Linked DNA regions of Methylosinus sp. H3A. The protein of the gene in region 2 interacts with the protein of the main gene of each other region in a pairwise test. Links are inferred from orthologs where the notes say so. Each region holds a gene or a part of one and is shown on either strand. Other genes may lie near its edges.

The links. The genes of interacting proteins can lie anywhere in the genome.
Region 1: the proteins of ligA (region 2) and leuS interact in binary tests that used the Escherichia coli proteins (3 or more experiments, as listed by UniProt). The link is inferred for Methylosinus sp. H3A from one-to-one orthologs.

Annotation. Positions count from the first base shown.
Region 1 is NZ_JADNQW010000005.1:2,062,962-2,066,239, reverse strand. Bases 12-3,219 are described here. They hold leuS (leucine--tRNA ligase), read right to left. Parts: upstream 2,828-3,219; coding sequence 212-2,827; downstream 12-211. Other genes in these bases: IY145_RS12670 (hypothetical protein), read left to right, coding at 2,889-3,219; lptE (LPS assembly lipoprotein LptE), read right to left, coding at 12-42. In the rest of the region: more of lptE, read right to left, coding at 1-11; more of IY145_RS12670, read left to right, coding at 3,220-3,278.
Region 2 is NZ_JADNQW010000005.1:4,178,025-4,181,013, forward strand. Bases 24-2,942 are described here. They hold ligA (NAD-dependent DNA ligase LigA), read right to left. Parts: upstream 2,592-2,942; coding sequence 456-2,591; downstream 24-455. Other genes in these bases: IY145_RS22345 (methyltransferase), read right to left, coding at 24-351; mtnA (S-methyl-5-thioribose-1-phosphate isomerase), read right to left, coding at 2,822-2,942. Also shown: more of IY145_RS22345, read right to left, coding at 1-23; more of mtnA, read right to left, coding at 2,943-2,989. UniProt on the Escherichia coli protein: DNA ligase that catalyzes the formation of phosphodiester linkages between 5'-phosphoryl and 3'-hydroxyl groups in double-stranded DNA using NAD as a coenzyme and as the energy source for the reaction.

The DNA of each region.
Region 1 (3,278 bases), 2.1 Mb from region 2 along the record:
GCCAAAGGCAGCCGGGCCAACGCCGGAAAGGGCGTAGCTCACCCTCCCCTTCAGGGGGAGGGTCGGACCGCGAAGCGGTCCGGGGTGGGGTCGCTCCCGAGACTCGGGCGTCACCCCCTCCCGAGCGCCTGCGGCGCTCGACCTCCCCCCTCTAGGGGGAGGTGGAAGCGCCTCTTCACCCGAGGCCCCGGACAGGAGAGCGCGTCGCCGTTCAAACGACCACATTGACGATCCTCTTGGGAACGAGAATGAATTTCTTCAACGGCTTGCCTTCCATGACGCGCAGCACGGCCTCCTGCGTCAGCGCCTCCTCGCGGATCGTCGCCTCATCGGCGTCATGGGCCACGAGAATCTCCGCGCGCTTCTTGCCGTTCACCTGCACCGGCAAGCTTATCATGTCCTGCGCGACGAGAGTAGGATCGGCCTCCGGCCAGGGCGCCAGCGAAACGATCTCGGAATGGCCGAGATCGCTCCAGCACTCCTCCGCGACATGCGGCGTCATCGGCGCGATCAGCTGCACGAAAACGTCCGCCGCCTCGCGGAAGGCGAAGGCGAGATCGGCGGAGACCGGGACCGTCTCCACCTTGTCGAGCGCGGCGGTCAGCTCATTGGCGTATTCGCGAATGCGGGCGATCGCCGTGTTGAAGCGCAGACGCTCGATATTGTCGCCGACGGCGGCGATGGTGCGATGCGTCGCCTTGCGCACATCGAGCGCCGCCGCGCCGAACTCGGCGGGCGCGCTGGCGCCGACGGGCGCCGCGACATTGGCCAGCTCGCCGACCAGACGATAGACGCGCTGCACGAAGCGCCAAGCGCCCTGCACGCCCTCCTCCGTCCACACGACATCGCGGTCGGGCGGCGAATCGGAGAGCACGAAGAGCCGCGCCGTATCGGCGCCATAGCTGGCGATAATGTCGTCCGGGTCGACCGTATTGCGCTTCGACTTGGACATTTTCTCGATCGCGCCGATCGCGACCTCCTCGCCCCCCTCGATGAGGAAAGCGCGGCGGCCCTTGTCGCCGGTCTCGAAACGCAGCTCGCTGGGCGCGATCCATTTGCCGGAGGCGGCGCGATAGGTCTCATGCACCACCATGCCCTGGGTGAAGAGGCCGGCGAAGGGCTCGGCGACGCCGCCATGGCCGGTGTCGCGAATGGCGCGCGAGAAGAAGCGCGAATAGAGCAGATGCAGAATCGCGTGCTCGATCCCGCCTATGTACTGATCCACCGGCAGCCAGCGCGCGAGCTGCTCCGGCGCGGCGGGCGCCGACTCATTGTGCGGATCGGTGAAGCGCGCGTAATACCAGGACGAATCGACGAAAGTGTCCATCGTGTCGGTTTCGCGCCGCGCGGCGGCCCCGCATTTCGGACAGGCGACGTTCTTCCATGTCGGATGATGGTCGAGCGGATTGCCCGGCCTGTCGAAGGTCACGTCTTCCGGCAGCTTCACGGGAAGATCGGCGTCCGGCACGGGCACGACGCCGCAATCCGGGCAATGGATGATGGGGATCGGACAGCCCCAATAGCGCTGCCGCGAAATGCCCCAATCGCGCAGCTTGTAATTGACCTTGCGCTCGCCCTGCGGACGGCCGTGCAGCTGCGCGGCCTCGAGGCGCTTGGCGACCTCCTCCTTCGCTTCCGCGACGGTGAGCCCGTCGAGAAAGCGCGAATTGACGAGCCGTCCCTCGCCGTCGAAGGCGGTCTCACTGACGATGAGAGTCGCAGGATCGACGCCCTCCGGGCAGACGACCGGCGTCGCGCCGAGGCCATAAGCATTGGCGAAATCGAGATCGCGCTGGTCATGCGCCGGGCAGCCGAAGATCGCGCCCGTGCCGTAATCCATCAGAATGAAATTGGCGACATAGACGGGCAGCACCCAAGAGGGATCGAAGGGATGCACGACGCGCAGGCCCGTGTCATAGCCCTTCTTCTCGGCGGTCTCGATCGCCGCCACCGACGTGCCGATGTGGCGGCACTCTTCCGCAAAGGCGGCGAGCGCCGGGTCGCTCGAAGCCGCCGCGCGCGCGACCGGATGATCGGGCGCCAGAGCGACGAATTTCGCGCCGAACAAAGTGTCCGGCCGCGTGGTGAAGACCTCGATCTCGCCCGTCGGATCGCCGGCTATGGCGAAGCGCGCCAGCAGCCCTTCCGAGCGGCCGATCCAATTGCGCTGCATCAGCCGCACCTTCTCCGGCCAGCGGTCGAGCGTGTCCAGCGAGGTGAGAAGATCGTCGGCGTATTTGCCGATGCGCAGGAACCATTGCGTCAGCTCGCGCTGCTCCACCAGCGCGCCGGAGCGCCAGCCGCGGCCGTCGACGACCTGCTCATTGGCGAGCACCGTATGGTCCACCGGATCCCAATTCACCTTGGACTGCTTGCGATCGACGAGGCCGCCGGCCAAGAAATCCAGAAACAGCTTCTGCTGATGCTTGTAATAGGCGGGATCGCAGGTGGCGATCTCGCGCGACCAGTCGAGCGAGAGCCCCATGGATTTGAGCTGCGTCCGCATGCTGGCGATATTGGCATAGGTCCAGACCGCCGGGTGCGAGCCGCTCTGCTGGGCGGCGTTCTCCGCCGGCAGGCCGAAAGCGTCCCAGCCCATGGGATGCAGCACGTCGAAGCCCTTGGCGCGCTTATAGCGGGCGATGACGTCGCCCATGGAATAATTGCGCACATGGCCGACATGGATGCGCCCCGACGGATAGGGGAACATTTCGAGCACGTAATATTTCGGCTTCTTCGCGTCGCCGGAGGTGAAAACCTGCCGCTCGTCCCAAATCTTTCGCCATTTGGGCTCGGCCGCGGCGAAGTCGTAGCGTTCTGGTCTCATGGGTCCGAGCGGTCCTGATCGAATTGTAGAGTTTCGCCTGTAATGCCGGGCGGGGCGGGGCTTGTCAAAGGCGCCTCTCGCCGGGAAGCAGGGCGCGTGCTATATCCGGGCCATGTCGGCGCAAGTGCTCTTCAACCCCCTCGCCTATATCGATCGCCTCACCCGCGGCGGCTTCTCGCCCGAGCAGGCGCGCGCCTCCGCCGAGGCGTTGGAGACAGCGTTCTCCGAGAGCGTGGCCACAAAGGCGGACGTCGGCGAGGTTCGGCACGACATGGAATTGCTGAAGCGCGACCTCGCCGAAGTCGAGGGGCGGCTGAAGCGAGAGCTCATCGAGGTGGAAGGACGCCTGAAGCTGGAAGTCTCTCAATCCAAGACGGATATTCTCCGCTGGGTGTTCGGCTTCAATCTGGTTCTTATCGGCGCCATTTTCACTATTTTGAAATTCGTCCGC
Region 2 (2,989 bases):
GCGCAACGCCTCGGTGAGGCGGTTCCAGCTCGCGAACAAGCGCAGATTGGACATTTCCAATATTTGCCCGACATAGCTCGGCTTGGCGCGATCGAGGAAGAGGTCCGCCTCCGCCGTATTACGATAGAGGCCGTTGTCGCGCTCGAGCATTCCGAGCGCGACCAGCGCGTCGAAGAAGTCGAGCGCCGAGCGCTCATGCAGGCCGAGGCGGGCGCGCAGCGTCTGCGCATCCGCAGGCCCTCCCGCCAGCACGGTGAAAAGGCCGAGCTCGACGGCCGAGAGCAGGGCCTTGGAATTCCAGAAGCCGAGACCGAGACCGAGGATTTTTTCCGGAGAGAGTTCGCTCGTCATCTTTGTCCTCACATAGAGATCAAACTGGAATCTCGACGCGCGCCCTACTTTGAAAATGGCGGGGCGATCTTACCATTTCGCGCAGCGCCGGTCGACTTCGCCCCCTACTGCCCCGTTCGAGAAAACCATTCCTCTTCGCTGATGACCTCGACCCCGAGCTCCTTGGCCTTTGTCAGCTTCGATCCCGCCCCCGGCCCCGCGACGACGAGATCGGTCTTCTTCGACACGGAGCCCGAAATCTTCGCGCCGAAACGCTCGGCCTGCGCCTTGGCCTCTTCGCGCGTCAGCCGCTCCAGCGCGCCGGTGAACACCACCGTCTTGCCGGCGACGGGCGAGGCGCTCTCGATCTGCGGCAAGGGCTCCAGCGTCACATGCTCCAAAAGCGCATCGATCTCGCGCTCATTATGCGGCTCGGCGAAAAAGTCGTAGAGCGCCTCGGCGACGACGCCGCCTATGCCTTCGATCGACTCGATGCGCTCGCGCGCTTCGCTCTCCGGCGCAGCCTCGCGCGCTGTGTCACGCAGGCTGGCGAAATCGACGAAATGCCGTGCGAGGCGCTTGGCGTTGGTCTCGCCGACATGGCGTATGCCGAGCGCGAAGAGAAAGCGATTGATCGGCACGCTGCGCCGCGCGTCGATCGCGGCGAAGAGATTGCGCACCGAGGTCTCGCCATAGCCCTCGCGGTTCTCGAGCTTGGTCAGGCTCGCTCTGTTTCGTTCGGCCAGCGTGAAAATTTCGGAAGCCGTGCGAATGAGCCCTTCCTCGAAGAAAGCCTCGATCTGCTTGTCGCCGAGCCCTTCTATGTCCATTGCGTTGCGCGAGGCGAAATGCTTCAGCCTCTCGATCGCCTGCGCCGGACAGACGAGCGAGCCCGTGCAGCGGCGCACGACATCGGCCTCGCCTGTCTTCTCGTCGATCTCGCGCACGGCCGCCGAGCCGCAGGCCGGGCACACATGGGGAAACTCGTAAGGCTTCTCGCCGCGTGGCTTATCGACGACGACCTCGACGATCTGCGGAATGACGTCGCCGGCGCGCTGCACGACGACCGTGTCGCCGACGCGAATATCTTTGCGCGCGATCTCGTCCTCATTGTGCAGCGTGGCGTTGGAGACGACGACGCCGCCGACCGTCACCGGCTCCAGCCGTGCGATCGGCGTCAGCGCGCCGGTGCGGCCGACATTTATGTCTATGCCGCGCACGATGGTCTTCGCCTGCTCGGCCGGGAATTTATGCGCCACCGCCCAGCGCGGCGCGCGCGAGACGAAGCCCAGACGAATTTGCAAGCCGATATCGTCCACCTTGTAGACGACGCCGTCTATGTCATAGCCGAGCGTCGCGCGGCGCGCTTCTATGTCACGAAAATGCGCGAGCATCTCCTCGGCGCCGGCGCAAATTTGGGTCAGCGGATTGGTCGGCAGGCCGAAGCTCGCCAAGGCCTGCACCATGCCATATTGCGTATCGGAAGGCATGACGCTGACCTCGCCCCAACTATAGGCGAAGAAACGCAATGGCCGGCTCGCGGTCACATTGGGATCGAGCTGGCGCAAAGAGCCCGCGGCCGAATTGCGCGGATTGGCGAAGAGCGGCTTGTTTGCGGCCGCCTGTCTTTCATTGAGCGCGAAGAAATCCTCGCGCCGCATATAGACTTCGCCACGCGCCTCCAGCACATCGGGCCAGACCTCGCCGCGCAGGCGCTGCGGGATTTCCTCGAGCGTGCGAATATTGGCGGTGATGTCCTCGCCCTCATAGCCGTCGCCGCGCGTCGCGGCGGAGACGAGCACGCCTTTCTCGTAACGTAGCGAGCAGGAGAGGCCGTCGATTTTCGGCTCGGCGGTGAAGAGCAGCGGCGCCTCGTCCGAAAAGCCCAAGAATCGCCGCACGCGCGCGACGAATTCATGGACCTCCTCGTCCGAAAATACATTGCCGAGCGAGAGCATCGGCACGACATGTTTTATTTTTGCGAATTTCTCCGTCGGAGCGGCGCCGACCTTCTTCGTCAGCGATGCGTCGGAGGAAAGCTCGGGAAAGGCTTTTTCCAGCGCCTCATAGCGCTGGCGCAGCGCGTCATATTCGGCGTCTGTGACGCTCGGCGCGTCTTCCTGATAGTAGCGGCGATCATGCTCGGCGATCTCTTCCGCGAGCCGTGAATGTTCGAGCTTCGCCCGCCGCGGCGAGAGATCTTCGATCGGCGTGGGCTTTCTCTCGCCGCGCTTGCGGGAAGGAGCGTCATCAGAGGCCATGACAACATCCGAGCATCAAAAACCAGCGCGCGCCCCTTCTCCCTCCTGCGGGAGAAGGTGGCCCGACGAAGTCGGGTCGGATGAGGGCTCGCGCCACTTCAGCCGTTTACGATTATTTGCGCGATGACGCAAAGCAGTCGAGATTCGGATATTCGCGGCGCCCCCTCATCCGACCTCGCTTCGCGGGGCCACCTTCTCCTGCACGCGGGAGAAGGAGTCGCGCACCACGATCACGCCAAATCCGGGAACAATCCGCGTAGTCCCGCCTCGCTCGCCGCGCACACCCCGCGTTCGGTGATCAGTGCGCCGACGAGGCGCGCAGGCGTCACGTCGAATGCGTAATTGGCGGCTCTCGAGCCTTTCGGCGTCACTTGTACGCGCGTCACCGCGCCATCCTC